One region of the Pseudarthrobacter sp. fls2-241-R2A-168 genome, then DNA from elsewhere that is predicted to be linked to it. Evidence: riboswitches for the same ligand, from Rfam matches in the RefSeq annotation. Region 1 holds a riboswitch; the other holds the start of a gene.
The links. Region 1 has a riboswitch for thiamine pyrophosphate ahead of QRN11_RS13405 (FAD-dependent oxidoreductase). Riboswitches for the same ligand answer to the same signal wherever they lie in the genome.

Region 1 (5,393 bases):
ATTCATTTGGGCATTGGCGCTGCCTGCTCAACGGGCCTGCCGTAAGGCTGTTCCGGAGCACGCTCGGGCGCACAAGCAATTCCAGTGGAAGCCGATCGCGGGCTATCTAAATGCTGGCACTGGTGACCAACGGGTAAATCTCAAGATCGCGTAGGGGCGGGTTTGTTGGTTTCAAATCAAGGAAATCAACGACCGGGCATCCATTTCTACTCCTTCAGTCTAGCGGCAGGGAGCCCAAATACCGGCTTTGGGCCTTCAACACCGCCCCAGTGCTGCTATTGGACCAGCTCGAAATGGACTTCCCGGGTGGCGATATCCGAGGAGACCAGGCGCACGCGGACCTTTGTTCCGGGCTCCAGCTCGCCGGCGCAGCGGGCCGTAACCGCGGGGTCCGCGATCTGGATGGTCCCCGAACCGCCGTTCCCGTTGCCGTTCCCGTTCTTGCCGTTGCCGTTTTTCCCGTTGTCCTTTTGGGGCTTGGAACCGGAAATGACGATCGCGTCGAACTCCTGGCCCACGTGGTTGACCAGCAGGGCCGCCTCCACAGTGTCCAGGGCCATTTTCTCCATCCGCGACGCCAGTTGGTCGGATCCGGCCATGATTTCCGGCAACGTTGGCAGGGCATCCCGTGCCCAGCCCGGTACCTTGCCGCCGTTGCTCAACGCCTCACAGATGACCAGGACAAAGCGGTCCACCAGGCGGCGCAGCGGGGCAGTGGTGTGCGCATAGGCGGCGCCGATGGCGGACTGGACGGCATCTTCGGGCACGGACCCGTCAAAGGCCGTGTAGGCAGCGCCGCGGAACAACATCCCGGCGGAGTGCATGATGGCCAGTTGGCGGGGATCGGTGGGGTCCAGGCTCCGCAGGTACTCGCCGTAGCTGACTTCACCGTCCCAGGGCTTGCCCAGGGCTTCGGTCTGCAGCCGGAAATGGTTCAGCGAGCGCTCATCGGGCGATGGCATGGTGCGCAGGATGCCCACTTTTCCCGTGAGCATGAGGCGGGCCGCTGCCATTCCGGTCATCAGCGAGATCTGGGCGTTCCAGTCCTCCACGGGCAGCTGGGGAGCAGCAGCGATCCGGTAGCCGCCGTCGGGCAGCTGGACGATCTCCTGGTCGGGCATGTTCAGGCTGGCGCCGCCGCGGGCACGCTCCAGTTCCACGCGCTTGAGCCCCACCTCTTTAAGGAGCTTCAGCACCGGCGGAGCCGTTCCGGCGTCCAGTTCCGCCTGCGTGCCCTTGTAGCTGAGCTTGGCCCGGCTGCGGATACGGGCCCGCCTGACGGCGACGGACGTGACCTCCGCGGCACTGTCCAGGCGGAAATCCCAGACGAATGCAGAGCAGTCCTGGTCCGGAAGGAGGCTGCCGGCCTGTTCACTGATGATTTCCGGATGCAGCGGGATCCGCCCGTCGGGGGCGTAGAACGTCTGTCCGCGGCGCCTTGTTTCCGCGTCCAACGGTCCGCCGGGCGTGACGAATGCGGGCACGTCGGCGATGGCGTAGAGCACGTGGTACCCGTCGCCGTCGGGCTCGATGAACAGTGCCTGGTCCAGGTCGGTGGAGGAGGCGGGATCAATGGTGACGAACTCGACGGCGGTGAGGTCGTAGGCGGGCAGCTGCAGGGATTCGACGGCCGCTTTGGCATCCGCCACGGCGTCGTCAGGGTAGGCGCCAGGCAGCTCCAGTTCGGTCCGCAGCGCACTGAGCGCCGCCTCGAGCGCGTTGTTGTGCTCGTGGACGTTGGGAGCCAGCCGATGGTGTGACACGAAAATCAGCCTAACTCGAATTCCGGCGATAATGCAGGCATCCGGGCCGGGAAGGGCGCACGGTAAAACCAGGGTAGCGGGCGTCAGCGGACCGGATGGTCAGTGAACCGTATCGCCGGAGACCGGACAGCCTCAGGAACCGGGGGCATCCAAGGCTGCGAGGAGCGATGCGGCGGCGGCCGAGGGATCGTCCGCCTCCGTGATGGCCCGGACCACCACAATGCGGCGGGCGCCTGCTTCCACTACCTGCTCAACGTTGCCGTGGTCGATGCCGCCGATGGCAAACCAGGGGACACCGGCGTCGGGCTGTCCTTCCTGTCCCGCAGCACTGGCCGCCGCGGCAGCGTACTTCACCAGCTCAAGCCCGACGGCGGCCCGCCCCGGTTTGGTGGGCGTTGCCCACACGGGGCCCACGCAGAAGTAGTCCAGCCCCGCGGGTCCGGACGCTGCCGAGAGAGCCGCGTCCACCTGCTCAGGTGCATGGCTGGACAGTCCGATGGCTGCGTTGCCGTTGAGCAGGGTGCGCGCGGCAGCGAGGGGAAGGTCCTTCTGGCCGATGTGGAACACCGGAGCGCCGGACAGCACTGCTATGTCAGCCCTGTCGTTGACAGCCCACAGCCGGCCGTGGCGCTCCGCGGTTTCCTTCAGCACGGCCAGGAGTTCCAGCTCCTCTGCGGCCTCGATGGTCTTGTCCCGGAGCTGGATGATGTCCACGCCGCCGGCAAAAGCGGCATCCACGAACTGCCCGAAATCGCCGCGGTCCTTGCGGGCATCCGTGCAGAGGTATAGGCGCGCGGAGCTGAGGCCGTTGCTGATTTTAGTGGTGCTGAGGACATCGGTGCCGGCGGCAGGAGTGTGGGACACATTCATGGGGGCAAGCCTAGTTCCTCTACACTTGCCTCGTACTGCGGGAGCCCGCGGCAGCTGTCACAAAGCGCCGGGCTGAGAGGGCGTCAGAGCCGACCGCTTGACCTGATCCGGCTAGTACCGGCGTAGGGAAGGAGACACATGGGTGCACTATCTGGCCGCGGCGCAACGGAACAACAGGCCGCGCCCGCCGGCGGCACCATCCGGGCTGACGTCGCCGTCATTGGCGGCGGAGTGATCGGCCACGGCATCGCCTGGGAGGCGCAACGCTCGGGGCGCTCCGTGGTGCTCATCGACGACGCACCGGGTTCCGGGGCCAGCCGGGCGGCCGCCGGAATGCTCGCCCCCGTCAGCGAACTGCACTATCAGGAGGAGGGCCTTCTGGAGCTGATGCTGGATAGTTCGACGCGCTGGCCCGCTTTTATTGCCGGGCTCCGCGCAGCATCGGGTGCTGATCCGGGATACATCACGACGCCGACCCTCGCCGTGGGTGCCGACGCCGCTGACCGCCGGGCACTGATGGACCTGCGCGGAGTACAGCAGGCCAACGGCCTCACCGTGGAACCGCTCACCGTCCGCGAAGCCCGTCAACGGGAGCCACTGCTCAGCCCGGCGATCGCCTGCGCGCTGGACACCCCGGCCGATCACCAGGTGGATCCGCGGCTGCTGGTGGACTGCCTGCGCCAGGCGCTCGCCGGCCACGGCGGACACGGCAGCGGCAGTGACGCGAACAGGACCAGTGGCGAGGGTGCCCACAGCGGGACCGGGGGCGATGGCACAGCTGTAGCAGGCGCCGTCGACGGCTACTCGGTGCCGGACAAAGCACGAGGGCTGCTGTGGCAGGACGGCGCCGTTGCCGGCGTGCAGTTGGCCTGCGGGGGAACCATCCTGGCCGCAGAGACCGTGGTGGCGAACGGGCTGCACGCGGCAGAACTTCAATCACTCCCGGAAGGCCTGCACCTTCGGCTGCGGCCCGTCTATGGGGACATCCTGCGGCTCGCCGTGCCCCGGCACCTGCAGCCGTTAGTGACCTCCACCGTCCGCGGACTGGTCCACGGCGTTCCGGTGTACATCGTTCCCCGGCGGGACGGCACCGTGGTCATTGGGGCAACCCAGCGCGAAGACGCGCCGGCTACTGCGCATGCCGTTTCCGCCGGTGGCGTCTACCAGCTCCTGCGCGACGCGCAGGTGCTGGTTCCCGCCGTCGCCGAACTCGAACTGCTGGAATGCACCGCCCGCGCCCGGCCCGGAACCCCGGACAATGCCCCGCTGCTGGGGCGCGTGCCCACAACGCACGGCATTGCGGGACAGGCCGGACACGTCCCCGGCCTCATCGTGGCCACCGGGTTCTTCCGCCACGGCGTCCACCTGACGCCGGCCGCAGCCGCCGTCTGCCGGGACCTCCTGGACGGCCGCGAGGATCCCCGCTGGGCACCCTTCAACCCGGCCCGCTTCAACGCCACACCCGCCGCGACTACCCGCTTCCCAACCGGCCGCCTGAGCCACCAACCGCCCACAAAGGAATCAGTATGAACATCACCTTGAACGGAACCCCGCACCCCGTGCCGGATGGTGCTTCCATCACCCAACTCGTCAGCCAGGTCACCGGCCGTCCCCTCGGTGCAGACGGGCAGGCCACGGATGGGCAGAAGCTCGGTGTGGCCGTGGCGCACAACGCCCAGGTAGTTCCGCGCAGCCAGTGGTTCGCCACTGCGCTCGCGGACGGCGACGAGGTCGAACTCGTCACGGCTGTGCAGGGAGGCTGACCCATGAGCGAAACCATCACTGCTGCAACCTCTGCCGCGCTCCACGATCCGCTGGTCATTGAGGGCGTCGAACTGGAATCCCGGCTCATCATGGGCACGGGGGGCGCACCCAGCCTGGACGGCCTCGGCGCTGCGCTCCTCGCCTCCGGGACAAGCCTGACCACGGTGGCCATGCGCCGCTATTCGACGGCGGAGACAGGCTCTCTGTTCCAGCTGCTCGTGGACCACGGCATCCGGGTGCTGCCCAACACCGCCGGCTGCTTCACCGCCCGGGACGCCGTGCTCACGGCCGAGCTGGCCCGCGAGGCACTGGAAACCGACTGGGTGAAACTGGAAGTCATCGCGGACGAGCAGACGCTCCTGCCGGACGCCGTCGAACTGGTGGACGCCACGGAACAGCTGGTCAACCGGGGCTTCAAAGTGTTCGCCTACACCAACGACGATCCTGTCCTTGCCCTCCGGCTCGAGAACCTCGGGGCCACTGCGGTGATGCCGCTCGGATCACCTATCGGTACCGGCCTGGGTATCCTGAACCCGCACAACATCGAACTGATTGTGTCCCGGGCCTCGGTTCCGGTGGTCCTGGACGCGGGCATCGGCACTGCCTCGGATGCGGCCCTGGCCATGGAGCTGGGCTGCGACGCTGTCCTGCTGGCCACGGCGGTGACCCGCGCCCAGAAGCCTGCCCTCATGGGGGAGGCCTTCAAACACGCGGTGATCGCCGGTAGGCTGGCGAAAGCGGCCGGCAGGATACCGCGCCGGGAACATGCACTGGCGTCATCGGCCATGGAAGGCCGGGCCGAGTTCCTGTAGCCCTTCCAGCGAGCGGGCTGCCGGCCAGCGCAACGGAACAAAGGAGCAGTCATGGCCGGCAACGACGTTCTTTCACCTGAGCGGCTCGAGGATGCCCTGGCCGTCCTGCCCGACTGGCGCTACCACAACGGCGCCCTCCTCACCGTGTACAAAGTGCCGACGTCGGCTGCGGCGCTTGAGCTGA
Region 2 (5,393 bases), on a different contig from region 1:
ACTGGCAGTTGACGCACTCAAATGCGCTTTTCAGTGCGTCAACTGCGAGTCACTTGGGATGGTTCCCGGGGGAAGTCAGTGCCGTGGAATAGGGTTGGGTCATGTTCAAGCAGAGGGTAGTGTTCGTGCACGGCGCCGGCAGCTTCGGCTCCGCGGCCTGGCCGCGCCAGCACGGGATGGCACTGTCCTACGACGCCTTGTTCCTCCGCCGCCACGGCTATGATCCGGTGGCCGAGCCCGTTGAATCTTCCTTCGAGGAGGATGCCAGGATCGTCCTGCGGTCGCTGGCCGACGACGGCCGGGGCGCCGCCGGCGGACATGTCGTGGCACATTCCCAGGGTGCTGTCGCCGCGATGATGGCCGCCGTCGAACGCCCTGATCTGGTCTTTTCCCTGACCCTGGTGGAACCGGCATGCCTGTCGCTCACCGCAGAACTCCCGGCCACCGCGGCGCACATCGGCCTGATGCAGCCCTTGTTCGATGCCCGTCACCAGATGAGCGACCAGGACTTCCAGCGCGAGTTCGTCCGTCGTGTCTACGCCACGGACCTGCAGCAGCCCGCCACGGCCGAGGAGAAGCGTTCCGCCAGGCGGCTGCGGCTGCAGGCCCCGGCCTGGGAAGCGCCGCTGCACATCGTCCCCGGCGTGCCCACCCTTGTCCTCACTGGGGGATGGGAACCGCTCTACGAGGAAATTGCCGGGTACCTGCGGGAGACCGGCGCCCTGCACCGCACTGCGGCGGGAGGGCACCGGCCCCACGACTCCGTGGAGGGGGACCGCATCCTACGGTCCTTTATCCGGGATGTGAGCAGGATCCAGTCACCTAGGGCGTCCTGACGCCCTGGCTTCCGGCGGGAACGCTCAGTTCCGGAAGGTAAACCTTGCCGCCGGCCGCCAGGAACTCCTCGCTCTTTCCGCGCATCCCTGCCGCGGCATCAGCCAGTGCCGCCTGCGCCGCCGCGGAACCGTACTCGTCCCGGATGTCCTGGCTGATCCGCATGGAGCAGAACTTGGGTCCGCACATGGAGCAGAAGTGCGCCGTCTTGGCCGGCTCGGCCGGCAGCGTCTCGTCATGGAACGCCTCGGCCGTCACCGGGTCGAGGGACAGCGCGAACTGGTCGCGCCAGCGGAACTCGAACCGTGCCTTGGACAGGGCGTCGTCGCGTTCGTGTGCGCCGGGGTGGCCCTTGGCGAGGTCCGCAGCGTGGGCAGCGATCTTGTAGGTGATCACCCCGGTTTTAACATCATCCTTGTTGGGCAGGCCCAGGTGTTCCTTCGGCGTGACGTAGCACAGCATGGCGGTGCCGTAGCGGGCGATCTCGGTGGCGCCGATGGCTGAGGTGATGTGGTCGTAGCCAGGCGCCACGTCGGTGACCAGCGGCCCCAGCGTGTAGAACGGGGCACCCTTGCACAGCTCCTGCTGGCGCTCCACGTTTTCGCGCACCAGGTGGAACGGAATGTGGCCGGGGCCTTCCACCATCACCTGCACGTCGTATTCCCATGCCCGCTGCGTGAGCTCAGCCAGCGTGTCCAGTTCGGCGAACTGCGCCGCATCGTTGGCGTCCGCCGTGGCCCCGGGCCGCAGTCCGTCACCCAAGGAGAAGGCGACGTCGTACCGGGCGAAGATTTCGCAGAGTTCGTCAAAGTGTGTGTAGAGGAAGTTCTCCTGGTGATGCGCCAGGCACCAGCCGGCCATGATCGAACCGCCGCGGGACACGATGCCCGTTACGCGGTTGGCCGTCAGGGGCACGTACCGGAGCAGAACCCCGGCGTGGATGGTCATGTAGTCCACACCCTGCTCGCATTGTTCGATCACGGTGTCGCGGAAAATTTCCCAGGTCAGGGCATTGGCTTCGCCGTTGACCTTCTCGAGTGCCTGGTAGATGGGAACGGTTCCGATCGGCACGGGGGAGTTGCGGATGATCCATTCCCTGGTGGTGTGGATGTCGTCGCCGGTGGACAGGTCCATCACGGTGTCCGCGCCCCACTGGGTGGCCCACTGCAGTTTGTCCACTTCCTCGGCGATGGAACTGGTGACGGCCGAGTTGCCGATGTTCGCGTTGATCTTCACCAGGAATGCCTTGCCGATGATCATCGGCTCGGATTCGGGGTGGTTGATGTTGTTGGGAATGATGGCCCGGCCGGCAGCAATTTCACTTCGGACCAGCTCGACGTCGCAGTTCTCCCGCAGGGCCACAAACCGCATCTCCGGGGTGACCACGCCCTGCCGGGCGTAGTGCATCTGGGTTACGGTCCTGCCGTCGACGGCGCGGCGGGGCACCGGCCGCGCGCCCTTCCACTCGGCGCTGGCCGCACCGCGGCGGACAGCCGAGCGTCCGTCGTCGAGCAGGTTCCGCCCGCGGCCGCCGTAAGCTTCCGTGTCCGCACGCGCTGCTATCCACTCAGCCCGGAATGGCGTGAGGCCGCGGACGGGATCACTGCCGGGCCCGGCGGTCCGGTAGACGCGGAACGGCCCGTTGGGCTGGCCGTTCGGTGAATCCGCCAGCTCGATTTCCGTGACCGGCACCCGTATCCCGGCCGCCGCGTCTTCGACAAACGCCAGGGAATGGGACTTCAGCGACTGCGTGACGGGTGGCTGGTCCTGGCCTTCGGACAGGCCGCCGGACTGAATTTGGGCAGGGTTGAGCTGTGCATTTGGTGTACTCAAGGAATACTCACTTCCTTCGCCGGCATTACCCGGACAGGTTCAACGGTCGCAGGCTGCGTCAGCCCGATCTCAGCCCCTGCAAGGGCACCCGTGTGGTCACCAAGAAGCTACCACAGCTGTTTCGGAAGGGCCGTGTCACATCCGGTGGTGCTAGCCTGTCCGGGCGGGAAAGCGAGGCAGATCCATGGCAGAGATCATCCAGTTCAACGGCGCCGTCCTGACCGGGCCGGACACCGAGGCACGCGGGCTGTGGTCCGTGGACGGCAGGCTGACCTTCCGGCGGCCGGCGGCGGAACCGGACAGGATCCTTGATGGCTGGGTGCTGCCGGGATTCGTTGACGCCCACTGCCATATCGGCCTGGGAACCGGTGGCGCCGTTGACGAAGCGACGGCGGGAGAGCAGGCAAGGACCGACCTGAATGCGGGCACGCTGCTGGTCAGGGACGCAGGTTCCCCCGCAGACACCCGCTTCCTCCAGGGCAGCCGCAACGGGCCGCTGCTGATCCGCGCCGGCAGGCATGTCGCCCGGACCCGCAGGTACCTCCGCGGCTTCGCCGAGGAAGTCGAGCCCGACGGCCTGGTGGAAGCCGTCCGGAAGCAGGCCCGCGACGGCGACGGCTGGGTCAAGCTCGTAGGGGACTGGATCGACCGCGGCGCCGGCGACCTGGCGCCGTCGTTCCCTGCCGCCGTCGTCAAGGACGCCGTCCAGGCCGTGCACGACGAAGGTGCCAGGATCACCGCGCACTGCTTCGCCGAAGAAACACTGGACCAGATGCTGGACGCGGACATTGACTGCATCGAACACGCCACCGGACTGTTGCCGCGGCACCTTCCGCGGTTCGTGGAGCAGGGTGTTGCCATGGTGCCCACCCTCATCAACATCGCCACTTTCCCTGACATAGCCGCGCAGGCGGAGCCCAAGTTCCCGCGGTATGCGGCCCATATGCGTGCCCTGTGGGAACGGCGGGCGGAGCGGGTGCTGGAGGCCTTCGACGCCGGAGTGAAGATCTACGCCGGAACGGATGCCGGCAGCGTCATCCGCCACGGTCGGATCGGTGATGAAATCCTGGCCCTCCACCATGCAGGCCTGCCTGTGGCCGCCGCCCTTGACGCCGCCTGCTGGGGCGCCCGGAAGTGGCTGGGTGTTGACGCGCTCGAGGAAGGTGCCCGGGCCGACGTCGTACTCTGCCGGGAGGATCCGCGGCAGGTTCCGGAAACGGTGCAGGAGTTGGCCCATGTGGTGCTGGGCGGGCGCGTCGTCCGCTGAGACACGGATAACCTGAAAACTGCTTGGAATAAATTGAAGCTTCAAGTAATTTTAATAGTGACAGGCCCACCAACCCGACGGGCCCCAGCACCGGGAGTTTTCAATGACTGCAGAAGCCGCCACCCAGGATCTTCTTCCTGCCGACCTCACTATGGGCACCGTGATGCTCAAGGTGGGCGACATGAAGGTCATGACCGACTACTACCAGCGTGCACTGGGGCTTGAAGTTGTGGCCGAGCAGGACGGCGGGCTGTACCTTGGCCGGCTCCAGAAGCCGCTGGTCCACCTTGCCCCCGCTCCGGGATTGAACCTCCCCGGCAGGGGGGAAGCCGGCCTTTTCCACACGGCCCTGCTGTTTGAGAACCAGGCCGACCTCGCAGCCACCATCGCCACTGCCGCCCGGTTCGAGCCGCGCTCCTTCGCCGGCAGTGCTGACCACCTCGTCAGCGAGGCCTTCTACTTCACCGATCCCGAAGGCAACGGCATTGAGCTCTACTGGGACCGCCCGCGGAGCAACTGGTCCTGGAACGGTACTGACGTGGTGATGGACAGCCTCGCCCTGCCGCCACAGCGCTACCTGGAGCAGCACCTCACCGAAGAATCCCTGCAGCGCCAGCGCGGAACAGTGGCCGGAGTCGGCCACGTCCACCTCCAGGTTGGCGACGTCCAGTCGGCCCGGGACTTCTACGTGGGCACCCTTGGCTTTGAAAAGACCGCCGGCTGGCACGGACAGGCACTCTTTGTCTCCGCCGGCGGGTACCACCACCACATGGCGATGAACGTCTGGAACAGCCGCGGGGCGGGGCCCCGCAAGGACACTCTTGGCCTGGGTGAAGTGCTCATCGAAGTTCCCTCGGGGGACGACGTCGGGGCGCTCGCTGACCGGCTGAAGGTCGCCGGGGTGCCCGCGCACCACACCGGTGCGGAACTGCGGTTCGAGGATCCCTGGCGCAACAACATCCGGGTCGCAGTCCGCTGAGCCCGCCTGCGAACCCCGTTGGGATGCCGCCTGCCGGAACGGGTGCGGGCGGCGGGGGCCGGGGCGGTGTACTAGGCTGATGCCGAACGGCCGGCGCGGCAGGTGCCGCTTGCTTGAGCGGCCGCACCGTCGACGGAACGAGGGCACTTCCCATGGGCTTCACCGAGATCTTTGTTGCCGACCACGCAGGCGCGCTGAAGCGCGCCGGAGTGCTGGACCAGGGCAGCGGCCAGCCGGCCGCGCACGCTGTGCGCATCCCCGAAATCAGCGACTTCGAAATTGAGCAGCTTGGTGATCTCGCCGGCACCGCCGTGCATGCCGGCGGCGCCGACTACGAGCTGACCATGGTGGACATAGCCAGCGACTCGCTCCTTGCTGTACCCCCGGCCATGGTCCGTGCCCTCGCCGACCTTCTGACCTATGAGATCGAAGGGGAAGGCAACGTCCTGGATGACGTCGCCGAACAGTGGGCTGCCCAGG

Region 2: it holds a riboswitch for thiamine pyrophosphate, as region 1 does, so the genes downstream of both, thiC (phosphomethylpyrimidine synthase ThiC) here and QRN11_RS13405 (FAD-dependent oxidoreductase) in region 1, are expected to answer to the same signal.

Annotation. Positions count from the first base shown of each region.
Region 1 is NZ_JARVSG010000019.1:107,889-113,281, forward strand. It holds gene QRN11_RS13395 (RNB domain-containing ribonuclease) at 276-1,763, opposite strand; gene thiE (thiamine phosphate synthase) at 1,896-2,633, opposite strand; TPP riboswitch at 2,661-2,779, shown strand; gene QRN11_RS13405 (FAD-dependent oxidoreductase) at 2,772-4,163, shown strand; gene thiS (sulfur carrier protein ThiS) at 4,160-4,396, shown strand; gene QRN11_RS13415 (thiazole synthase) at 4,400-5,209, shown strand; gene QRN11_RS13420 (4a-hydroxytetrahydrobiopterin dehydratase) at 5,261-5,393, shown strand, end outside.
Region 2 is NZ_JARVSG010000028.1:17,995-23,387, reverse strand. It holds gene QRN11_RS15250 (alpha/beta fold hydrolase) at 102-836, shown strand; gene thiC (phosphomethylpyrimidine synthase ThiC) at 823-2,667, opposite strand; TPP riboswitch at 2,662-2,769, opposite strand; gene QRN11_RS15240 (amidohydrolase family protein) at 2,852-3,934, shown strand; gene QRN11_RS15235 (VOC family protein) at 4,038-4,913, shown strand; gene QRN11_RS15230 (hypothetical protein) at 5,066-5,393, shown strand, end outside.